3 regions of the Shewanella sp. SM23 genome follow, and region 2 is predicted to be linked to each of the others. Evidence: predicted binding sites of a transcription regulator. Region 2 holds the regulator's gene; each other region holds the start of a gene.
What was found. Region 2 encodes MetJ, which represses methionine synthesis genes. Its sites were predicted from a motif close to TAGACGTCTAGACGTCTA; they were not measured.
Positions count from the first base shown of each region.

Region 1: a site for MetJ is predicted at 4,498-4,515, ahead of serA (phosphoglycerate dehydrogenase). Genes of this name have one in related genera too.
Region 3: a site for MetJ is predicted at 3,217-3,234, ahead of msrA (peptide-methionine (S)-S-oxide reductase MsrA). Genes of this name have one in related genera too.

Region 1 covers NZ_JAKKRM010000023.1:22,011-30,407, reverse strand. The annotation lists gene L5L98_RS19995 (DUF4124 domain-containing protein) at 1-116, shown strand, start outside; gene L5L98_RS19990 (curlin) at 670-1,089, shown strand; gene L5L98_RS19985 (curlin) at 1,104-2,609, shown strand; gene L5L98_RS19980 (helix-turn-helix transcriptional regulator) at 2,781-3,446, opposite strand; gene L5L98_RS19975 (DUF2238 domain-containing protein) at 3,841-4,449, opposite strand; gene serA (phosphoglycerate dehydrogenase) at 4,604-5,833, shown strand; gene ygfZ (tRNA-modifying protein YgfZ) at 5,988-6,950, shown strand; gene L5L98_RS19960 (two-component system response regulator) at 7,039-8,055, opposite strand; gene L5L98_RS19955 (PAS domain S-box protein) at 8,104-8,397, opposite strand, start outside.
Region 2 covers NZ_JAKKRM010000012.1:120,700-129,096, reverse strand. The annotation lists gene L5L98_RS15135 (SRPBCC family protein) at 1-464, shown strand, start outside; gene L5L98_RS15130 (pentapeptide repeat-containing protein) at 569-1,231, shown strand; gene phsA (thiosulfate reductase PhsA) at 1,662-3,944, shown strand; gene L5L98_RS15120 (4Fe-4S dicluster domain-containing protein) at 3,957-4,523, shown strand; gene nrfD (NrfD/PsrC family molybdoenzyme membrane anchor subunit) at 4,526-5,473, shown strand; gene L5L98_RS15110 (sulfite exporter TauE/SafE family protein) at 5,580-6,323, opposite strand; gene metJ (met regulon transcriptional regulator MetJ) at 6,458-6,772, opposite strand; gene metB (cystathionine gamma-synthase) at 6,985-8,148, shown strand; gene L5L98_RS15095 (bifunctional aspartate kinase/homoserine dehydrogenase II) at 8,160-8,397, shown strand, end outside.
Region 3 covers NZ_JAKKRM010000011.1:153,123-161,519, forward strand. The annotation lists gene L5L98_RS14595 (alpha/beta fold hydrolase) at 1-44, opposite strand, end outside; gene seqA (replication initiation negative regulator SeqA) at 343-885, shown strand; gene pgm (phosphoglucomutase (alpha-D-glucose-1,6-bisphosphate-dependent)) at 959-2,611, shown strand; gene msrA (peptide-methionine (S)-S-oxide reductase MsrA) at 2,725-3,204, opposite strand; gene astE (succinylglutamate desuccinylase) at 3,535-4,569, shown strand; gene L5L98_RS14620 (thiamine pyrophosphate-dependent dehydrogenase E1 component subunit alpha) at 4,762-5,940, shown strand; gene L5L98_RS14625 (alpha-ketoacid dehydrogenase subunit beta) at 5,944-6,921, shown strand; gene L5L98_RS14630 (dihydrolipoyllysine-residue acetyltransferase) at 6,931-8,397, shown strand, end outside.

The sequences.
Region 1 (8,397 bases), on a different contig from region 2:
GCTTCAATGCGTTAACTGTGAGTAATAACAGCGCGATGCAACAACTGGAAGACCGTAAAAGCCAAATCAGTACCGAAGCATTCCATGAAGAGTTAAAAGAACCAGAAAAGCACTGATATCGTATAAAACAGTAGTATTAATCTTTTCTCTACCCCATTAAGAAATTCAATCATAATAATGGTTAATCTTTCGCTCACAGTAATGTCCCTTTGTTTAACCTAAGATTCATTACCGCAAGGGCAAGAAGCCTGTTGTTACAAACAGGGTAAATGACATAGGTTGCTACAATTAATTAAACCCCACAGCAGTTTCTCACTGGCACAAACGCGTGCTTTTTTATCAAGAAAATGCGAACGCGATAGTCGATGTATTTCCCTTCACTTGTTATTGCATTGTTTAAAAATTAAATACTCTCTTCACAACAAATACGACTTAACTACTAGGACAACTAGACTAGACCCCTTAAATAAAAACACGTCAATAAACATATAAAATCTATTTAATCAATACGATATTAATACAGCCATCATTTACCTTCCGTTAATCCTTTCTAGAATAAATACCCGTTTGGCCAATTGCGACATATTAACGGGACTCGTATCTTCAGGTCTGAATTTGGGATGCAAGTTGCTTTAAGCAGCCCAAGATATTTGATGCAAGGAGTCACCCGTGCCAAATACCTCTATACGCTTTTTGGTGCCGCTGATCTTGCTCTGTAGTTGTATGACTTCAGCACAAGAGCTGAATGTCAACGAGTTACCCGTAACCCTTCAGGCATTACTGGAACGTTCCGGTCGCGATAACCTTATCGAGCTGGTTCAACAAGGCACTGCCAACCAAGGATTACTGTTCCAGTCAGGCAGCGATAACAAGGCCGATGTAACACAAGTGGGCAATGATAACGATGCGCTAATCACACAGATTGGTTCAAACAATGAAGTCCAGCTACTGCAAGTCGGCGGTCAAAATACGGCTTCAGTGACACAAATTGGCAATGACAATCTCGTGCAACTGAACCAACTAGGAAGCGGCAACTTTTCGATTCAACAGATTGCGGACGGTGCTGCAATCTCAATAACTCAATATTAAACAGGGAGCGTCACATGAAATCACAAGCTAAAAAATCACTTATTGCTTTGGCCATTGCAACAGGTTTAAGCGGTCAAGCTTTTGCTGCCAGTACAGTGAGCGAAATTAGCGTAGTACAGTCAGGCCAAGCCCAAGACACTTTAGTCTCACAAACGGGTGGCCTTAACGCTGCTGCGGTTGTGCAAACAGGTACAGATCAAACCGCAACTGTCATCCAAGACGGTGTGTGGCATGAAGCGGCTATTAATTCAACGGGTGATGATAACAAGGTCCAAATAACGCAACAAGTTGACTGGCATGTGGCAAGTGCAAATGTTGTAGGTGACAACAACAATGTAAATGTGTCGCAAGATGGTTTCTTTAACCAAAGCAGTAGCGATGTTACTGGCAACGATAACACGGTATTCGTTAACCAATTAGGCGAAGTCAACGAAAGCCAAGTTGAAATCTCTGGCGCTGAAAACAGCGTGTTTGTTGAGCAAGAAGGCGACGCAAACTTTGCAGTTTTTCGCGTTGAAGGCAGCAACAACGACGGTAAAATCACACAAATCGGTGACAACAACCAAGCAGGTTTAATCGCTCTCGACTTAACCGCTAACGTGGGTAACAACAACGACGTTTCTGTTAATCAAGCGGGTAACAATAACTTTGGCGCAGCGAAAGGTATTGCAGGTAATGACAACACAGTAGACATGGTCCAAAAAGGTGATAACCATGTTGGCTTCGTTTACGCACTGGCCGGCAGCGACAACGATATTTCAATGGATCAAAAAGGTAACGGCAACACGGCTTATCTTGCGATGACTACGGGTGATGACAACAGTGTCGATATTACCCAAAATGGCAGCGGCAACACTATCGGTGATACTTTAGTGGCAGATATCCAAGGTGATGATAACGATATTACTATCACTCAAAAAGGCGATGTCAACGGTGCGGAGTTCCAAGTATGGGGCGATAGCAACGATGTTGACTTGAAACAAAAAGGCGATGCGAACTTCGCGACCTTTGGTGCATACGGCACAGATAACGACTTCGATTTATCTTCTAAAGGCGATAACAATGAAATCATTGCCTTCGCTGATGGTGAAGATAACAGTATTGAAGTTAGCCAAGAAGGCGATGAGAACTTTGCTTATGTAGATGCCGTGGGTAGCGATAACGAAGTTGATGTTGAGCAAGATGGCGCTGAGAACGAAACATTGATTTCTGTTGCTGGCAACAACAATGCCGATGTCAGCGCACTTCAAAGTGGCGATCTTAACGTTATTGACCTGATTATTGAAGGTGATGAAAACACCGCGCAAATTACTCAATCAGGTAACGGTAACTGGGTAGGCGGCGATAGCGACACTTCATTTGCTTCAAATTCATTTGGCGTTAGCGGTGACAATAACAGCCTGTCAATCACTCAAACGGGTAATGACAACTTAGTGTTAGGTTCTCAAGCGGGCACTAACAACAGCATCAACGTGAACCAATCAGGCAATATGAACGTTGCCACTGTAGTGCAATACTAGTCAATACTGTTAAACCACCACAGCTAAACTCTTTGGTGGTTTATAAAAAGGGTGTTAAACAAAAAGCGGGAATGTTTAAATAAACATTCCCGCTTTTCTATGTTGATATGCAAGTAATCATTAACATTAACCACTCAAAGCGAAAAGCTAACGACCAATATCTTTAACTGACTAACTGCACAGCTCAAAGTGAGTTTGATAGGTTTGCGCCCAACGTAAAAGCTCAACCCGATTACGAGACTGTGTCTTGCGGAAAATAGAAGAAATATGTGCCTTCACTGTATGTTCGCTGATACATAACCTATGAGCGATTTCTTTATTTCTCGCACCACTCGATACGAATTGAATGATAGTGCGTTCACGGGATGTCAGCATCTGCAGCATAGCCACAGTATCAGAGGGCATTTCATTATTACCTTCTAACTTTTGTACGACACGGCGGAACATTTTGCTTAGCAAAGTTCTATCGTACCAAAGTTCCTCTGCCACCATTTTACGTAAACCCGTTAACATCAGATCCATACGTTGATCGGCAAATAAAATACCTCGAATGCCGAGTAACATTGCAGATTCTTGGTCTAAGGAGTCTCGCTCAACTTGATACAGCGCCACAGGAAAATGTGACACTAATCGCGAAGCTAACAGAGGTATCCCTTTGTTATCTAATGCTGAACCTTTTTGGGTGATCAGATAAAAACTACGGCGACTCTTGTCTAAATCCAGTTCAGCCGCATGCTTTACTATACGCGTTTTCAAACCTATGGATTCAGCGAGTAACGCTAAATGACATGGCGCGGCCATTTGGTGTAAAAAAACCAATTCATTAATTGTGCTCAATGACTCTCCTCCCTGAAAAGTATTCTCTATTGCAAAATGGTATGTTTGACTCGTCTTTTTAGTTAGATTTTTCAACATTCCATTAACCTAGTTAATTCTGACTAGTTAACGATTGAAAAACATCACCCAAATGTACTATTCCCTGTTTAATGCTAGTAGGTTCGACTAACTCACCACAATAAAATGGAATAACAGTCAAAAATACCGTTTTACTTGGCCAACGCCCAGCACCTAATACTTTCCAACTATGACGTTATCAACCCAAAGTTGCAACACAAAGAAAACACAATAACAACACTAAAGTATGACAACTCAATGTCATCACACTCACACCATACATTTCAGGGAAGAAAGTCTTACAACTCAAACAGAGAGCATCACCCACTTTTAGCCGCTAAATCCTCTGCTTGAGTCTCGCGATTTGTTTATCTTGAAAACGAGACAGTAAAGCTAACGCGACAATTGCGCCAATGAGGGCAAGAAACATGTCGGATTGGGTATCCCATACATAGCCTTGAGTACCTAAAAAGGCTTCAGCCCCTTCGCCAGTCGCCACGGCAACCCACCATTCGATCAGTTCATAAAACGCCGAAAAAGCGAGCACAAAACAAGTGGCAAGAAACGCACACCAAGCCCCAGGTTTGACAGCTTGATTACGCAACATAATTTCACGGGCGAGCATGGCTGGGATAAAACCTTGCGCAAAATGACCCACTTTATCGTAATTATTACGTTCTGAACCCATCCAATCGGCAATCGTGTCGAATAACGGCACTTCAGCGTAAGTATAATGAGCACCTACAAACAACACACAGCAGTGTATTAAGACGAGAAAATACACTAGAGGTGTTAGTGGAAAACGTTTGCGAGTAAGGAATAAAATCGGTACAGCAATCAATGCAGGTAAGGCTTCGAGCCACCATGTGAAAGGATCTGCGGGTTTTATCGCCGACCACACCAAAACTGAGAGGTAAATACCGCACCATGCGATTTTGTTATTCAATGTTTCTTCCTCTTATGCGATATTGTTCTAAATTTAGAATATTAACTTTAGCCATCTAGCCCTCCACACTGAGCAAAAAAAGTGCTACTTTGGTGGGTGAAGGTTGTGAGCATATCATAAGAAACATTTCTATTAATTAGAGGGTACCCATATCATGGCGAAACATTCGCTGGACAAGGATAAGATCAAGATCCTGCTGTTGGAAGGCGTCCACCAATCTGCGGTCGATGTATTTGAACGTGCGGGATACACCAATATCGAATACCACAAAGCTTCCTTAAGCGATGAAGCCTTACTTGAGTCCATTAAAGATGCGCATTTTGTGGGACTTCGTTCGCGTACCCAATTAACTGCTGAGGTGCTGAAACGTGCCGAGAAGTTAATCGCGATTGGATGTTTCTGTATTGGAACCAACCAAGTTGACCTTGCCACCGCCGAATCCCTTGGTATCCCAGTATTTAACGCACCCTTCTCAAACACGCGCAGTGTTGCAGAACTCGTGATTGGCGAAATCATTATGTTGATGCGGGGTATCCCTGAACGCAACGCTATCGCTCACCGTGGCGGCTGGATGAAAACCGCAGCGGGCAGCTATGAAGTGCGTGGTAAAACCTTAGGTGTGATTGGTTACGGCCATATTGGTACTCAGCTTGGCATTCTGGCGGAAACCTTAGGTATGCGCGTCGTGTTCTTCGATATCGAAGACAAACTGCCACTAGGTAACGCACAACAAGTCCATTCGTTGGAACTCCTATTAGCACAAGCTGATGTAGTAAGCTTACATGTCCCTGAAACTCCACAAACAAAAGACATGATAGGCGCTGCCGAGTTTGCAGCAATGAAAAAGGGCAGCATCTTTATCAACGCATCACGCGGTACTGTAGTCGATATTGAAGCTTTAACCGTTGCGTTAAAAGAACGTCACCTCGCAGGTGCCGCAATCGATGTATTCCCCGTTGAACCACAATCGAATGACGATGAATTTATCAGTCCTCTACGCGGTTTAGACAATGTTCTCCTCACGCCGCACGTCGGCGGTAGCACGGCCGAAGCCCAAGAAAACATTGGTATTGAAGTCGCGGGTAAGCTCGCTAAATACTCAGACAACGGCTCAACCGTTTCTGCGGTTAACTTCCCTGAAGTGTCATTACCAACGCATAAAGGCACCTCGCGCTTGCTGCATATTCACCAAAACCGTCCGGGCGTGTTGATCAAGATCAACCAAGCCTTCTCGGAAAAAGGCATCAACATCGCCGCCCAATATTTGCAGACCACCGCAGAAATTGGTTATGTCGTGATGGAAGTCGACACAACTCAAGCGGAAGAAGCCTTAGTTGAACTCAAAGCCATTGAAGGTACATTGCGTACCCGCGTGCTGTTTTAAACTTTAAACTCCACTCGCTTTAAGCCTATCGACTAAAGCACACATAATAAGGCGCACAGATCATTCACAGATATGTGCGCCTTATGCTTTTGAGCCAACTGGAATTCCGTTACAATCTAGCCTCTCACATCGTCTTCATTTTCAGGATCTCGCTATGACTATTTCAGTTTCTACGCCCCATTGGGATCTGGACGCTACCTTGCCTCCACTTATGCTTGCCAACTTATCTCATTTGGGCCTCATCAAAGTCGTTGGAGAACAAGGCCGCAGTTTTATCCATGGCCAAGTGACCACAGACATCAGCTCATTGGCCACGGATCAATGGCGCTGGGGCGCCCATTGCGATCCTAAAGGTAAAATGCTGGCCAGTTTCAGAACCTTTGCCATTCAAGATGCACTCTTTATGTTGATGCCAAAGGATGCCATCGAAGTCGATTTACCCCAGTTACAAAAATATGCCGTGTTTAGTAAAGCCACCTTAAGCAATGCATCCACTGAATGGACTCTGCTCGGGGTTGCCGGTGAACAGGCAAGCCAATTCGTGAACAAACATTTTGGTGACATTCAGCAAGAGCTCACACTCATTGAAAATGGTGCGATTTTAAAAGACGCTGAACGTTTTATTTTAGTATTAACACCAGATGCCGCAGCAGCTTTAGTTGCGCAATCGGAACTGAGTGTATTTGACGCCAGTGCATGGCAAGCGTTAGAGATTGCAGCAGGTTACCCCAACCTTGCCGCCAGCCATGCCAGTCAGTACGTACCGCAGATGTGTAATCTACAAGCGGTTAACGGTATCAGCTTCAATAAGGGCTGTTACATGGGACAAGAAACCATAGCGCGAATGAAATATCGCGGTGGTAATAAACGCGCCCTGTATATTTTGCGCGGTCACACTAGTCTTCAAATCACCCTAGCATCAGGCCTCGAAATCGCGATGGAAGACAGTTTTCGCCGTGGCGGTCAAATCATTGAGTTTGTGCAGCGTGGCAATCAAGTCTTGTTAACCGCCGTACTTCCTAATGACACGACTAATGATACTCAGCTACGTTTTGCCGACGATGAACAATCACATTTAACGCTCCAAGCCCTGCCCTACTCATTAGATGAAGCGTAATGCTTTGATTTAATATGATTAGTATAAAATATTGAAGCAGAATAAAGGCGCCAATGGCGCCTTTACCTTAGTCAATGCACTTCGAGTATCAATTTTCTAAATAAGTATCTCTAATGGCAATTGCTTCTGGCAGGATTTGCTTGAACTCCTCCACCAGCTTAGGATCGAAATGTTTTCCCGCTTGATTTTCAAATAGCTCCATAGTTGCTTCAATCGTCCAAGCCTGCTTGTAAGGCCGTTGCGAAGTCAGCGCATCGAACACATCCGCAATCGCGGTGATACGCCCTTCAAGGGGAATTTCTTCGCCAACCAAGCCATTGGGGTAACCTGAACCATCCCACTTCTCATGGTGAGTTAAGGCGATACGACGGGCCATTTGCAATAACGGATCGCTATGTTCACCAATAATCTCTGCACCTATGGCAGCGTGCTGCTGCATAATTTCCCATTCCTGCGCATCAAGTTTCCCTGGCTTTTTCAGCACTGCATCGGGCGTACCGATTTTACCAATATCGTGCATAGGCGCCGCATTAAAAATCAAGTCACAAAAGGTCGTCGGTAAGCCGAGCTTTATCGCTAATATGCGGGCGTAATGGCTCATACGCACAACATGTAGACCCGTCTCGTTGTCCTTGTATTCAGCAGCACGGCCAAGACGACGGATAATCTCGAAACGGGTTTCTTCTAATTCGTGGGTACGAACTTTAACTTGTTGTTCGAGTAGACGTTTTTGATCATAGAGCGCAAGATGCGTTTTAACCCGCGCTTTAACGACAGGCGCACTGACAGGCTTAGTAATGTAATCCACCGCGCCCAATGCAAAACCTTGGGCTTCATCAGCAATTTCAGATAAGGCGGTCACGAAGATCACCGGAATATGGCTGGTCAGCGGCTCTTGCTTTAGCACCTTGCAGACTTCATAGCCATTCATACCTGGCATCATGACATCGAGCAGAATCAAGTCAGGCCGCGATTTTGTCACTAACGCTAACGCCCTCGGGCCATCGATCGCCACTTTGACTTTGTAATCATCACCTAAAATACCAATCAAAATATCGATATTCTCAGGTGTGTCATCGACGACTAATATTGTTGCTTTTTCCATTAACAACTCCACTCAATGTCACGCATTATAAATTCGCGCTACCGCTTTCTATCCTAACTGTGTAATCACATCGTCAATTAAGTCGATTGCCTCATCAAACTGATACTGGTTAATCATAGATAAAGCGGGGCTTAATGTTTGCCACATCGCACTACTCACCTTCGGCTTTAACGCATCAATTTTTGCCACTGCGCTGGCATCGGCTTCATCTAGATTCTGACGTAAGACCCGTAATGCGGCTCTCAAGTCCTCATCTGATAGCAAGTCCACCGCTTGAGGCTCGGCTTGATTCACTATCACAGGCTTAGCCTGTTCAATCGCATCGCAGATAGAGGCCACTAG
Region 2 (8,397 bases):
TACATAATGATAATCAACGAGAGCTAGTATTAGAGCGGATTATCGATGCGCCGCCAGAAAAGCTGTTCCGCGCGTGGACCGAGCCAGAACTCCTCAAAATTTGGTTTACGCCAAGGCCGTGGACTGTGGCTAGCGCGAGCTTAGATGTGCGTGCCGGTGGTTCAAATGTGATCGTGATGCGCAGCCCTGAGGGACAGGATTTCCCGAATCGTGGCGTGTATCTCGAGGTGGTTGAGAATGAGCGCATCGTATTTACCGATGCCTTTACTGAGGCTTGGGTGCCGTCCGATAAAGCCTTTATGACGGCAACTATTACTTTTGAACCTGTGGACGGCAAGACCAAGTACACTGCGCGGGTGCTGCATTGGAATAGCGAAGATAGGCAGAATCATGAGGATATGGGGTTTCATCAGGGTTGGTCTAAGGCGACCGATCAGCTTGAGGAACTCGTCGCGAGCATTTAGCCGGTGAGTCTCAAGCATTGTATCAGAGAGTAAACAATAAGCAGTATCTAGCCCAATTGCCCTGCATATTTTATTGTTGGGGATTGGGCAGGATTAGAGGTGTTATGTCGTCACAGAAAGAAGTACCAGTGCTTAAACAATCGGTGCTTGCGCCATCGCAACTCGCACAAAGCGCGGCTTTGCAGGGCAATAGTTTTTTATCAAAACAGTTCAATGGCTTGTCGGAATTAGCCCAAGATCTACAGGGCATCGAGTTTGAGGATTGCTGCTTTCAAGATTGCCATTTTAGCGAGAGCACTTTCCGTAAATGCAAGTTTATCGATTGCCGCTTTGTGCGTTGCAACTTGAGCTTAGTGAAAGTGCCCCAGTGTCAGTTCAGCGGGGTGGAGTTTGAGGAATGTAAGTTAGTCGGTATCGATTGGACCCGCGCCGCGTGGTCGCGTTTATCCTTTGCCGCGCCCTTTTCCTTTAAGCAATCCATCTTAAATGATTGCTCATTTTTAGGTTTGTCCCTCGATGAAATTATCATCGAAGAGTGCAAGGCCCACGATGTCGATTTTCGCGAGGGCAGTTTTAATCAAGCCAATTTCACCTACACGGATTTTAGTCATAGTCTGTTTGGCCGAACTCAATTATTGGAGGCGGATTTCAGCGAGGCATCCAATTACGATATCGACATTTTTAACAATAAAATCAAAGGTGCTAAGTTTAGCCGCGACGAAGCGATTCGGCTGCTCAACTGCCTCGATATAGAATTAATGGATTAAGGATTGTGGTAGGTTTTTACTCAGCTTTTCACTCAGCATAGTGATGATCATCCCACGAGTGTTATCGCAATTGACTGAAATATCTGTTTGTTTTTGAAGCCGCCATTTGTCCCATCTGGCGGCTTTTTCTGTCCGTTTTTTAAGACCTATTGATCTTATTCACGTATTTCAAGGTCAGCCCTAGGTTTTAGTTGCGGTAGATCACACCGAGCTTCCCCATGTGGTTTACCACAATACCCACCTACCTCTTTCGGGATAACAATCTCTGTGGATGAGCTGTGTATTCAGCGTATGCCGTGTATTTTGAAGATATGGCGGCGCTGTTTTAACGCTTTATAACTAAAAAAGTAATCAAATCAGTGAGCAAACCTCTGCTCGATGGCGTCAAATGTGGCGACTGACGGGTGGGATGAGCGTGATGGAGGTAACCATGATTGAGCTTAATAGGCGAACCTTTTTAAAGGGAGCAGGAGCGAGCAGCGCCACGTGTGCGTTGGCCAGTCTGCTGCCGGGCAGCTTAGCGGCATTAGAGAATAAGCAGCTAAAGGGCATGGGCAAAGACATTGCCAGTATTTGTGAAATGTGTTCGACTCGCTGCCCGATTTCGGCGCGGGTGATTGAGGGCAAAAACGTCTTCATTAGTGGCAACAAGGCCGCTAAATCCTTTGGCGGTAAAGTGTGTGCCCGTGGCGGCGCAGGCCATAGTTTATTGTACGATCCACAGCGTATCGTTAAACCGTTAAAGCGGGTCGGTGAGCGCGGCGAAGGCAAATGGGCTGAGATCAGTTGGGATGAGGCTTATAAATTAATCGCTGAAAACCTCAATAAAATCAAAAAAGAACATGGCCCAGAAGCCGTGGCATTCTCGTCAAAATCTGGCTCACAAGAAAAGCATTTGTTTCACCTTGCGACCGCCTTTGGTAGTCCAAATACCTTTACCCACGCGTCGACTTGCCCTGGTGGTTATGAAATTGCCGCTAAGGCTATTTTTGGCACTAAGGTCAAACGTGATTTAAGTAACTCTAAATACATCATTAACTTCGGCCATAACCTGTACGAAGGCATCAATATGTCCGAAACCCGCGGCATGATGGCGGCGCAAATGGATAAAGGTGCCAAGCTGGTGGTGTTCGAGCCAAGATTCTCCATTGTGGCCGACAAGGCCGATGAATGGTACGCCATTCGTCCCGGAACAGACGTGGCCGTCGCCTTGGCGTTATGCCATGTATTGATTGAAGATAATCTTTACGACAAGGCATTTGTCGCGCGCTATGTGGAAGGCTTCGAAGCCTTTGCCGCCGAAGTGAAAGCCTATACCCCTGAATGGGCTGAAACCATCTCCGATGTGCCTGCCAAAGACATTCGTCGTATCGCCCACGAATATGCCGCTAAAGCACCCCATGCTGTGGTCGATTTTGGTCACAGAGCCACCTTTACCACCGAAGAGTTTGAGATGCGCCGCGCCCTTTACGCTGCTAACGTCTTGATTGGTAATATTGAGCGTAAGGGCGGGATTTATATCGGCCAGAAACCCGGTGATTACAACAAGCTTGCTGGTGAAGCGGTTGCGCCCGTATTGGCAAAACCTGGCGTGAAAGACATGCCAAAACCAGCAGCGAAACGTATCGATCAGGTGGAAGAGCAGTACGCCATGATGTGGACATCGGGCGGCGTTTACCAAACCATTCTCGATGCCACGTTAAGCGCTGTTCCTTACCAGTTACACGGCTGGGTGATGTCACGCACTAACCCAATGCAAACCATGACAGACAGAGCGCGCGTTGTTGAAGCGATGAAAAAGCTCGACTTTATTGCCGTGTGTGATGTGTATATCAGCGAAACCGCCGCCTATGCGGACGTGATTTTACCTGAGTCAACTTATCTTGAACGTGATGAAGAAATTGCTGATAAGTCAGGTAAAAATCCGGCCTATTATGTGCGCCAACGGGTCGTTGAAACCTTAGGTGATACTAAGCCTTCTTGGCAGATCTTTAAGGATGTGGGTGTGGCTATGGGCCTTGGCGAGTTCTATCCATGGGAAAACATGGAAACCCTGCAAATGCTGCAGGTGAACCGCGACACTGACCTGCTGCGCCGGATCAAAGACGAAGGTTTCGTGAGCTTCGGTAAGCCAATTATGTTGTGCGAGCCTAAGATGGTTGCCGAGTTTATTAAGGCATACCCCAATGCGCGACCTGCCGATGAAGACGGCACTTACGCCAGTGCACTGACCTTTAAAACCCCGAGTGGCAAGATTGAACTCACTTCCGCGAAAGTCGAAGCCATGGCACCGGGCCGTGGGGTGATCAAATTCCGCGAAGTGAATCTTAAAAAAGCAGATGAGCTGTACTTTATCCAAGGCAAAGTGGCGGTGCACACCAATGGCGCAACCCACAATGTGCCTATGCTCGCTAACCTGATGTCGGATAACGCTGTGTGGGTTCACCCTGTTACTGCGGGCAAATTAGGGATCAGCAATGGCGACCCAATCCGCCTCACCAGCAGTGTTGGCACAGAAGAAGGCCATGCCTTAGTCACGCCGGGCATTCGCCAAGATACTGTGTTTGCTTACATGGGCTTTGGTTCTAAAAACAAAGAGTTGGTCAGAGCAACGGGTAAAGGTATCCACTGCGGTAACTTACTGCCGCACGTTACTGCTCCTGTGTGTGGCATGACAGTGCACACCACGGGCGTCACGCTGGCAAAGCGCTAATCGGAGGCTTAAATGAATAAACGATATGTAATGGTGCACGACGAGAATAAGTGCATCGGCTGCCAAGCTTGTAACGTGGCGTGTCGCAGTGAAAATGGCGTACCCGAAGGCGTAACTCGTCTGCAAGTGCGTGTGGAAGGCCCCTTTGGTGAGATGCCCAATCTGCATTTCAAATATCACAGGGTATCTTGCCAGCAATGTGAAGATGCACCCTGCGTTAAAGTGTGCCCAACAGGCGCGGCCTATGTGGGTGAAGATGGCATTATCTCTATCCATTCCGAGAAGTGTGTCGGCTGTATGTACTGTGTGGCAGCGTGCCCTTATAAAGTGCGCTTTATGAACCCAGAAACCAAGGCGGCGGATAAGTGTAACTTCTGTAAAGACAGTCGTTTAGCACGGGGCGAAGAGCCAGCGTGTGTGACTGTGTGTCCAACCGATGCCTTAGTGTTTGGTGATGCTAATGATCCGCAGAGTGAAGTGGCCATCATGCTCAACACTAAAATCACTTACCAAGATAAAACCCATTTGGGCACAAAACCTAGGGTATATCGCGTTCCTACCAAAAGAGGGGGGATTTGATTATGAACAATACTTGGGGCGACATGGCGCAATATGATCCTGTCACTTGGCACTGGGTCATCGCCGTTTACCTGTTTATGGCGGGGTTATCCGCGGGCAGTTTATTGATTGGCATTGGTTTACGCTGGGCGAATAAGGAACTCAGCGCGGGAGCTGAAAGCAGCATTCTAAAGGCGGCCGCCATTATTGGGCCTGTGGCGATTAGCTTAGGTTTAGCCTGCTTAGTGTTTGATTTAACCAAACCATTCCACTTTTGGCTGATCTTAATTCACTATAACTTCCAGTCTGTGATGGCCATTGGGGTGCTGGCGCTGCTGGCGTATTCTCCCTTAGCTTTTGCGTACGCCATTATTGTGCTGCGGGATGACTTACCAAAATGGGGGTTGGGTTTCCTAACACCTATCGCTAAGTTACTTATGCCATTTCGAAAGCTGATTGAAGTATTGTTGTTTGTCCTCGCCATTGGCGTAGGGGCTTACACTGGCTTCTTAATTTCGGCGATGAATGCTTATCCTATGCTCAACACTGCGGTACTGCCTGCGCTGTTTTTAGTGTCAGGTCTATCGGCGGGCGCTGCGGCAAATGCGGTACTGGCGTTGCTGATGTTTAAGACTGACAGCCACGACAAAACTTTAGTGAAGATGCACGGTTTAGAATTGCCTGTGATGGCGATTGAAATTCTGTTCCTGTTCATGTTGTTCTGCGCCTTGTACTTCAAGGGCGGCGCGGCTGCTGCGGCCTTAGCATCGTTAACGTCTGGGCTATGGGCAAGCGTGTTCTGGATAGGCGTTGTCGGTATAGGTTTTGGTATTCCATTGCTGTTTATGCTGCTACCCGCCGCGACTCGCCACACTAAGGGGGCGATGATCATGGTGGCTTGTGCGAGCTTAACGGGCGTACTCGCCTTAAGACACTTTATTGTGTACGCAGGGCAAAGCTATTTAAGCTGAGTGTAATCTGGCTTTACATATTGATAGATAAAGAAAAAGCACTGGCAATGTCAGTGCTTTTTTATTGTTTGAATCTTGAGAAGGTTTGCCAGTACAAGCAGGACGCTTATTGGGGTAATAACTCGATAACCGACTTCACCGTTAGCACTAAGGCGCTGATACTGCACAGGACTAACGTCGCTATCTTTGTCTTCTCTTTATCGACACGGCCTACTAATCGCCCTGCGACTAAGTAACCTAAAATCACTGAGGGGAGCAGCATCAACGACAGCCACAGATGTTTTAATTCTAATAAGCCTGTGATCGCTAAAATGATCAATGCAATCATGGAGCTAAAAATGAAGAAGGCCGACAGCGCTGCGCGAAACTGCGAGGCATCTTTGCCTGCCAACAAAATCGCCATCGGCGGGCCACCAATCGCGGCGATATTGCCGAAGATCCCTGAAACCACGCCCGCACCGAAGAGGGTTTTCTTATTCACTGGCAGGCTGAATTTATACAGGCTGAGGATCACTGCGACAGTCACAATAGCGGCGATGGATAAACCGAGTATGGGTTGAGGCGCAAACAGTAATAAACTCGCGCCGATAAAACCACCGGGCACGCGGCCTAGGAGCGCATATTGCAAGCCATTGAATTCTAAGTGACCGCGCTCACGCACTAAGGTCAGCAGGGCGATGGAGAAACCCATAGCAATAACAGGCGCAGGTACAAGTTGTGGATCGACGATATACAGTAAAGGACTGGCGACAACCGCAAGCCCAAACCCAATCAGACTTTGGGTTAAGGCGCCCAGAAACACGACCAGCGAGGCTAAGGCGAGTGTCTGTGGATCTATCATAGAAAACATAGGATTTCCTATATCCCAAACCAACTCAAGATGGTGAAATTTAAAGTTTGAAGTCGCTTGGGTATAAACAAAAAGGGATCGTTAACGATCCCTATTGATGAGCACTGTGATATGACTTTAAAAGCGACGAGTCGCTATTCCATGTCTTCCCACTCGATTCCCATTTGATCCATCAACAACTTGGCTTCTGCGGGAATGCTGTCTGGATTATCTTTTGACAGATCTTCATCGTTGGGCAATGGCTGGCCAGTGTAGGCGTGCAAAAATGCCTCACACAACAGCTCGCTGTTGGTGGCGTGACGCAAATTATTGACCTGACGACGAGTACGTTCGTCCGTGAGGACCTTAAGCACTTTGAGCGGAATAGACACAGTAATTTTTTTTACTTGTTCATTCTTCTTGCCATGTTCAGCATAGGGGCTGATGTATTCCCCATTCCATTCAGTCATTGACTCACCTGTTATAACGCTAAATTCGGGGCAGATTTTAAACCCTTACAAAGAACAGTCAAATTATTGCTACTATTTCTTTGTGATTGCAAACAGATTTCTTTATGTTCAGACGTCTAAACGTCTTCACGCCTATTGACGATGGCGTTGGGCTTAGGTACATTTAGACGTCCAGACATCTCTATCAGTCTACCGAATTTAGGAGTCCACCCATGGCAGAGCGTCAATTAGCCACACTGGCAGTGCGTCAGGGTATCGAAAGCGATACTCAATATGGCGCAGTTGTGCCACCGATTTATTTGTCGACTAATTACGCCTTCGATGGTCATAAAAATCCCCGCGAATTCGATTACAGTCGTTCAGGCAACCCAACGCGCTGCATTTTAGGCGAAGCATTAGCGCAATTAGAAAAGGGCGCCACTGGCATAGTGACGTGCACTGGCATGGCGGCCATCACCTTAGTGACTACTTTGCTCGGCCCCGATGACCTATTAGTTGTGCCCCATGATTGCTATGGTGGTTCCTACCGTTTATTTACCAACTTGGCGAAGAAAGGCCAGTTTAAGCTCATAGTGGTCGACCAAACCGACAGCCAAGCGTTAGCCGCCGCCATTGCGCAGAATCCTAAGATGGTGTGGCTCGAAACCCCATCGAACCCATTATTGCGTGTGGTAGATATCGAAGCCATTGCTAAGGCGAGCCATGAGGTCGGCGCGCTGGTGGTGGTCGATAACACCTTTTTATCGCCGATATTGCAACAACCCCTATTGTTAGGCGCGGATATCGTTATCCACTCCACCACTAAATATATCAATGGTCACAGCGATGTGGTCGGCGGCGCTGTGGTCGCCAAAGACGCGCAAATCGGCGAAAGCTTACATTGGTGGTCGAACACTCTAGGCTTAACGGGGTCGGCCTTCGACAGTTATCTGACCCTGCGCGGCCTGCGTACCTTAGCGGTGCGTATTCGCGAGCATCAAACCAATGCCCAGCGTATTATTGAGGTATTAACCCAAAGCCCTGTGGTGAGTAAAGTCTATTACCCAGGGCTTGCGGATCACCCTGGTCACGCCATTGCGGCCAAGCAACAACAGGGCTTTGGCGCTATGCTGAGTTTTGAGCTCAAAGGCGGTGAGGCCGAAGTGGTGGCCTTTTTAGGTGCACTCAGCTTATTTAGCGTGGCGGAAAGTTTAGGTGGCGTCGAAAGTTTAGTGGCAGTGCCTGCCACTATGACCCACAGAGCCATGGAGCCGCAAGCGCGCTTCGAGGCTGGTATTAAGGACACCCTATTGCGTCTATCGGTGGGTATTGAAGATGCCGCCGATTTAGTTGCAGATATTCAAGCAGGATTAGCCGCCGTTGCGGCTTGTCAGTAGAGGAATAATAGATGGCACGTTGTCACTTACATAAATTTGGTGGCTCCAGTTTAGCGGATGCCGATTGTTATCGCCGAGTCGCCCATATCCTGTTAACCCACGGTCATAGTGATGATCTCGTGGTGGTCTCTGCGGCGGGTAAAAGCACGAATTTCCTGTATAAATTATTAGCGCTGCGTGATGCGGGTCAGCTATGGCAAGAAGAATTACAAGTGCTGATCAGTTACCAACAGGGGTTGATTGAGCAGT
Region 3 (8,397 bases), on a different contig from region 2:
ATCAAGAGCACTGCGGGTCCTTGGCCTGTAGAAACAAAGTTCATGGTGATTCCTGTTGGAGATTTTTAGCTTAGCGTGACGCGAATTGTGCCCTTAATGCCGTTGGCTTGACAAGTCAGTTGCTATTTCTATAGTGGGGGCGGCCAGTAACTTGTGTGCTTTTTCGGCAATTGTCGATTAACTGCTAGTTTGCTGTGCTATTTCCCGCACTTTTAGAATAATGGCGCTTTATCAGATTGATAGAGATAGATACACTGGTAACAGATCGCAATGATCTGCCCCGATCGCTGTGGTACACTTTTTTCGGTTAAGCCTGTTGAATAACAAAGGATAATTAAGGTTATGAAATATATCGAAGTAGATGAAGAGCTCTATCGTCATATTGCCAGCAAAACAGAACGAATTGGTGAGAGCGCCTCTGACATTCTTCGTCGATTACTCGGCCTGTCCGTCGATGCGGTCGAACAACCTCAGCCTTTGGCGATTAGCCAACCGAGCCTTGAAGCTGAACCTATTCAGCCCGTCGCGGCGCAAACAGTGCCAGCAGTGAATGATTTTAGTCGCTTAGTCGATGAACATCAGTTATCGCAGCAAAAAGGCGCAGTAGGTCGTTTTCTGTTTTTGCTCGAAAGTTTGTATCAATTAGCCCCAGAGCAATTCTCACAAATTTTGCAGATCCAAGGGCGCGATCGTTTGTATTTTGCTCGCTCTAAGGAGCAACTGCTCGAAGCGAGTGCTTCGGCTAACCCAAAAGAAATTGGTACAAGTGGTTTCTGGGTAACGAGTAACAACAATACCGCCAAGAAACGCACTATTTTATCGGAAGTTTTAGTGCAATTTGGTTGTGATGCGACAGTAGCAGCGGGTATCGCCGAGCGCGTTTAATCCGCGGATGAGCCAAGTTAGTACGACATTTTTCTACTTTTTCTAATTGTAATTGAGTGCAGGAGAGCCATCGGTGGCAATACATCAAAGGGCAGGACAAATCGCTAATCAGACGGATCTGGTCAATATTCCAAAACTGATGAGCCATTATTACAGCATCACGCCAAATATGGATGACGTACAACAACGCGTCACCTTTGGCACTTCTGGGCACAGAGGCTGCGCCTTCAATGGCAGTTTTAACCAACAACACATTTGGGCGATTACCCAAGCTGTAGTGGACTACCGTCAATCGGCAAATATCGATGGGCCGCTGATCCTTGGGATTGACACCCATGCGTTATCCTATGCGGCCTATTTGTCGGCAATTGAAGTGCTGGCGGCAAATAAAGTCACAGTGAAAATCCAACAGAACGACGGATTTACACCTACGCCAGTGGTTTCCCATGGGGTGATTTGCGCCAATCGCGAAGCCAATATTACGGGTGCTGCATTGTCCGATGGTTTGATCATTACGCCTTCCCACAATCCGCCTCAGGACGGTGGCATCAAGTACAATCCACCCCATGGTGGACCGGCCGAAGGTAATATCACGGCTTGGATTGAATCGCGGGCCAATGATTACCTGCGCCAAGCATTAGTTGGCGTGCAAAAATCAGCCTATGCCGATGCGCTGACTTCGGGTTATGTGCAAGCCATTGACTTGATTACACCCTATGTGGCTGATTTAGAGAATGTTATCGACATGCAGGCGATTGCCAACGCTAAGCTGCGCATCGGCGTTGACCCGCTCGGTGGTTCAGGGATTTTCTATTGGGCACCGATTGCCGCGCGTTATGGGCTCGATATCACGTTAGTTAATGATAAAGTTGACCCAAGCTTTAGCTTTATGCCGCTGGATAAAGACGGCAAAATCCGCATGGATTGCTCATCTCCCTACGCGATGGCCGGGTTACTCGCCCATAAAGAATCCTTTGATTTATGCCTTGGTAATGATCCCGACTATGACCGTCACGGCATAGTTTGCCCTGGTACGGGTTTGATGGATCCGAATCATTATCTTGCGGTCGCTATCGATTATTTACTGACACACAGACCAGATTGGAGCGATACCTTAGCCATAGGTAAAACCTTAGTATCGAGTGCGCTTATCGATAAAATCTGTGCTTTCCACGGCAAAAAGTTACTCGAAGTGCCAGTGGGCTTTAAGTGGTTTGTCGACGGTTTAGCCGAAGCCACAATCGCCTTTGGCGGTGAAGAGAGTGCTGGCGCGGCATTTTTACGTCGTGATGGCAGTACATGGTGCACAGATAAAGACGGCTTCATTTTAGGGTTACTTGCCGCAGAAATTCTTGCGGTGACAGGGAAAACCCCAGGTCAGCGTCACCGAGAGTTAGTAAAACAATTTGGCCAAAGTTTCTATAAGCGTATCGATAGCCCAATCAGTCTTGAAAACAAAGCCAAGTTTGCTTTGCTCAATGCTGACACCTTAAATGCCACTGTGCTTGCCGGTGAGACAATCGAAAACGTGTTAACCCATGCGCCAGGCAATAATGCGGCGATTGGCGGCATCAAAGTTACCACAGCTAATGGGTGGTTTGCGGCGCGTCCATCGGGCACTGAAGCGTTATTTAAAATCTACGGCGAAAGTTTTATCAGTGAGCAGCATTTGGCTGAGATCATCAAAGATGCGCAGGCATTAATTGATAAGGCGCTAAACGCTTAATGCAGCAGTAGGTTTATAAAGTATCAAAAAACAAACGCACTCAGATTTGAGTGCGTTTTTGTTTGTATCTAATTCAGCTGTGAGTAGTTGATCTAATACTGATTTGACTGTATTTAGTACTCGATATGACAACTCGGTAAGTTATTCTTATCGATGTAATTTTGGTGATATTCCTCAGCAACATGGAACTGTTGCAGTGGCACTATTTCAGTGACGATATGGCGTAATCCCCAACGGCCCGAGCGGGCAAAAGCTAACTTTGAGGCTTCTGCGGCCGCTTTTTGCTCTCGGTCGTGGAAGAAAATGGTACTGCGATATTGAGTGCCAATATCTCCGCCTTGCATGTTCAGACTCGTTGGATTGTGGTTTTTCCAAAATACATCGAGCAAGTCTTCATAACTGACAAGGGCGGGATCGAATTCCACTTGCACCACTTCGGCATGGCCCGTTTTGCCTTTTTTGACTTCTTCATAGGTTGTCGCCGCATTATTGCCGCCCATATAGCCGCAGGTGGCATTCGATACGCCGTTCACTTGTCTAAAAAAATACTCTACGCCCCAGAAACAGCCGGCACCAAAGGTTGCTAACGCCATAATTAAATCCAATAGAAGTCTAGATGGCTAAGGATTGTGATAAAACTTGAGTGCAAAAGCAAGCCTCAAGCTGGAATATTTATCATGGGAAATTCTTAGGGAATGTCCTAAGAATTTAACAATCAGCTTAGTTGAATGTCATTCCGCTTAAAACTGGGTCCTACGGCAATAAATGTCTGAGAACAGCACTAAAAACATGTGTTAGTATTGAAGCCGTTTTTTAGGTGCGAGTGAGACTAACCGCGGTGAGATAAATGCTTAAGTGGTTATTACTGCCTGTACTTATGCTATTGCGCCAATACTGTTACACACCATTATAAGGAGAATTCTGTGTTACAAGCTCTGTTAGATTCAAAGGATTTTTTAGCGCTCACCTTAGCCCATCCTGAACAGTTCGATGGCGAATTTTCATTTAACTTAGGCGATCATACTCAAGTGGAAGTGTGGGATACCGGTGTTATTGTTTTCGAACCAATACAGAATGAAGGAAAAGATATTGTGCTTTCCTGCGGTGTTCACGGTAACGAGACCGCGCCCATTGAACTCTGCAATAGCTTAATTAAACAACTTCTACAGCAAAAGATCATCGCAAAGCAGCGCACTTTATTTCTCATTGGTAACCCATTAGCGATTAATAACGGCACGCGGATTATTGACGAAAATATGAATCGTCTATTTAGTGGTGAGCATTCCAATCCACCAGGGTTAGTGAACCCTGAGCGAGTACGCGCGAAAAAACTCGAAGCCTATGTCGATCGTTTTTATACTACGGTTGCCGATGGACGTCAGCGCATCCATTATGATTTGCACACGGCGATGCGCGCCTCGAAGCATGAAAAGTTCGCTATCTATCCCTATCGTCCAGGGCGCGCCTTTAGCGGCGAGCAAATTATGTTTTTAGCCGCAAGCGGCGTCGATACGGTACTTTTTCACCACGAACCAACCACGACGTTTAGCTATTTTTCCTCTGAACGTTACGGCGCCGATGCTTTCACCATTGAGCTTGGCAAAGTGTATCCCATGGGGCAGAACGACATGACGCGTTTTATCGCGACCCATGAAATGTTCATGCGCTTGATCATCGCTAAGCCGTTGGAGCTAGATGCATTTGATGCTGATAAGGTTAACTTGTACCAAGTGTGCCGCGTTATCAATAAACATTTCGATGATTTTGAATTTACCTTCGCAACTGATGTCGAAAACTTCAGATCTTTCCCGAAGGGCTTTGTTTTAGCGCGGGAAGGTGGGCAAGAAATTAAAGTGGAGCACGAGTTTGAGTCTGTCGTGTTCCCTAATGCCAAAGTGCCTATTGGCAATCGCACTGTGATTTGCCTGATCCCTGCGGTGAATGCGGACGTGCGTTAGGCTTGTAAAGCAATATATACATGCGTGGCAGGGATAACTTGTGGTTTGAGCTATGCCAATGGTTGATAGGTAGTTTACGTTAACGTAACGTAACGTAACGTAACGTAACGTAACGTAATGTTCGTCGGGCATATTCGTATAAACAGACGCATCAAAACGCTTTGATGCGTAATGAGATAACAAGAGCACAATATGAGCAAAGCAACACTCAACACTGATACAGTGCACCGTGTCGGCTTCTTGGATAAGGCATCGCTACACATTCCTATCCTTCGAATTCTACAAGCCGACGGCACCACTTATGAAACCGCGGTTTTGCCTGTGATAGATGAAACCTTAGCCACTAAAATTTACGATACCTGTGTATTCACTCGGGTACTTGATGAACGTATGCTTGGCGCCCAGCGTCAAGGGCGCATCAGCTTCTACATGACCTGTACGGGTGAAGAAGCGGCGATTGTCGGCAGTGTGGCCGCACTCGATCAAGAAGATGTGATCCTCGCGCAATATCGCGAGCATGCGGCGCTGCGTTATCGCGGCTTTACCACTGAACAGTTTATGAATCAGATGTTCAGTAACGAGAAAGATCTTGGTAAAGGTCGACAAATGCCAATCCATTACGGCAGTGCGGCATTGCATTATCAAACGATTTCTTCACCGTTAGCCACGCAAATCCCGCAGGCGACCGGTGTGGGCTACAGCTTAAAAATGCAAGGTAAGCGCAAAGTCGCGGTTTGTTATTTTGGCGAAGGCGCTGCATCGGAAGGGGATTTTCATGCTGGCCTAAACATGGCCGCGGTACTGAAATGCCCAGTGATTTTCTTCTGTCGTAACAATGGCTACGCCATTTCAACCCCAACCGAAGAGCAGTTTGCCGGAAACGGTATTGCGAGTCGCGGTGTGGGTTATGGCATGCACACTATTCGTGTTGACGGCAATGACATGCTGGCCGTGTTAGCCGCAACCCAGCAAGCTCGCGCTTATGCGATTGAGCATAATGTCCCTGTGCTGATTGAAGCCATGACTTACCGTCTCGGCGCGCACTCTTCTTCAGACGATCCCTCTGGTTATCGCTCGAAAGATGAAGAAGCCAAGTGGCAGCAACACGATCCGGTTAAACGCTTCAAATTATGGCTTATCAACAAAGGTTGGTTGGCTGAAGCGGATGATGTGAAATTGCATGAGAAATATCGTGAAGAAGTATTGGCTGCAGTAAAAGTGGCTGAAAAAATTCCTGTGCCTATGCTGGATGAAATTATTGAAGATGTGTACGACAAGCCGACGCCAGTGCTGAAAAAGCAACTTGCCGATCTTAAAGAACATATCAAGAAATATCCGCAAGCCTATCCAAAAAGTGCAGGGAGACTATAAGCCGTGGCTGAAATGAATATGTTACAGGCCGTCAATGAGGCCTTGTCGATTGCCATGCAAGCCGATGAACGCATGGTGGTTTTTGGTGAAGATGTGGGCCACTTTGGCGGGGTATTTCGCGCCACCTCCGGTCTTCAAGAAAAATTCGGTCGCGCTCGCTGCTTTAATACGCCGCTGACAGAGCAAGGTATTGCCGGTTTTGCCAATGGTTTAGCCTCAAATGGCATGACCGCCGTGGCTGAAATTCAATTCGCCGATTATATCTTTCCGGCGTTTGATCAAATCGTCAACGAGTCAGCTAAATTCCGTTACCGTAGCGGTAATGAGTTCGATGTCGGTGGATTAGTGTTCCGTACGCCCTATGGCGGCGGCATCGCGGGCGGACATTATCACTCACAATCACCTGAAGCCTATTTTACCCAGACGCCGGGGTTAAAAGTCGTTGTACCACGTAACCCAGAGCAAGCCAAAGGCCTGCTGTTGGCGTCAATCCGTGACAAAAATCCGGTGATCTTCTTTGAGCCTAAGCGTTTATATCGTGCATCGGTTGGCGAAGTGCCAGCGGGCGATTATGAAATTGAACTGGGTAAGGCTGAAGTGGTTCGCGAAGGTAAAGACATCACCTTAGTGGCGTGGGGCGCGCAAATGGAAATCCTTGAAAAAGCCGCCGACATGGCCGCTAAAGAAGGGATCTCCTGTGAAGTTATCGATTTACGCACCTTGTCACCCTGGGATATTGATACTGTTGCCGATTCAGTCAAAAAGACCGGACGTTTACTGGTCAACCATGAAGCGCCATTAACCGGTGGCTTTGCTGGTGAGATAGCGGCGACGATTCAGCAAGAATGCTTCTTGTATCTAGAGTCGCCCATCAGCCGCGTTTGTGGTTTAGATACCCCGTACCCACTCATTCATGAAAAAGAATACATGCCAGATGCATTCAAAACGTTTGAAGCCATCAAAGCATCAGTGACCTTCTAGGAGTCCGGTATGATTAAAGATTTTATTTTGCCGGATATTGGCGAAGGTGTTGTGGAGTGTGAGTTGGTTGAATGGCTTGTCAAAGAAGGCGACACTGTCGTTGAAGATCAGCCGATTGCCGATGTCATGACAGACAAAGCCTTAGTGCAAATCCCTGCGCCTTTTGCGGGCGTGGTCACTAAGTTGTATTACGCGAAGGGCGATATTGCGAAAGTGCATGCGCCGCTTTATGCCGTACAAATTGAAGGTGCCGTTGAAATCGCGGGCGAATCTGTTACGGCTGAACCTGCTGCAGCTGCGACAGCTGCGACAGTTGCAAAGGCTGCTGAGCCAGTGGCAGTCACGAACGCGACCACGTCATCCAGTTCGTCTGTCAGCATTGAAGAATTCTTGCTACCAGATATCGGCGAAGGCATAGTTGAATGTGAGCTAGTCGAATGGTTGGTGAGTGAAGGTGATTGGGTTGAGGAAGATCAACCGATTGCCGACGTGATGACAGATAAAGCACTGGTGCAAATTCCTGCCATTAAAGCGGGTAAAATTGCCAAACTGCATTATCGCAAAGGTCAGCTAGCTAAAGTACATGCGCCTTTATTTGCCATTGAAGTTGAACAGACGGCTTCTGCACCTGCGGCAACAACAAACACAGATACTGTGGTCAATGCGGCACCTGCAGCGCAGGCTGTGAGTGCAGAGCCTGCTCGCCAAGGTAAAGCCTTAGCCAGCCCCGCAGTTCGCCGTATGGCGCGGTCGTTAGATATCGATTTGAGCCAAGTACCTGGTACAGGAAAGCATGGCCGTGTGTATAAGGAAGATATCACCCGCTTCCAACAAGGCGCGAGCAATGTTTCTGCTCCAAGTGTGGCTCAGGTAAAAGAGGCGCCAGTTCAAGCGACTCAAACATCTCAAACCCAAGTTCCAACATCTACAGTGACTCAACGCGCTGACGCGGTTGAGCCGATTCGCGGCGTAAAAGCTGTGATGGCACGCATGATGGTGGAGTCTGTGTCGAGCATTCCGCACTTTACCTATTGTGAAGAGTTTGATTTAACAGACTTAGTAGCACTGCGTGAAAGCATGAAGGTTAAGTATTCGTCAGATGAAGTGAAGCTGACCATGATGCCTTTCTTCATGAAGTCGATGTCGCTCGCGTTAAGTCAGTTCCCTGTGATGAACAGTCAAGTGAATGCGGATTGCACTGAACTAACTTACAAGGCACGTCACAATATCGGCATGGCGGTGGATTCTAAAGTCGGTCTCTTGGTGCCCAACATCAAAGATGTGCAGGATAAGAGCATTTTAGAAGTGGCGGCAGAAATCACCCGCCTGACCCAAGCAGCCCGCAGCGGCCGCGTGGCGCCAGCGGATCTGAAAGACGGCACGATTTCCATCTCTAACATTGGCGCCTTAGGTGGCACAGTAGCAACGCCTATTATCAACAAACCTGAGGTGGCGATTGTGGCCTTAGGTAAGTTG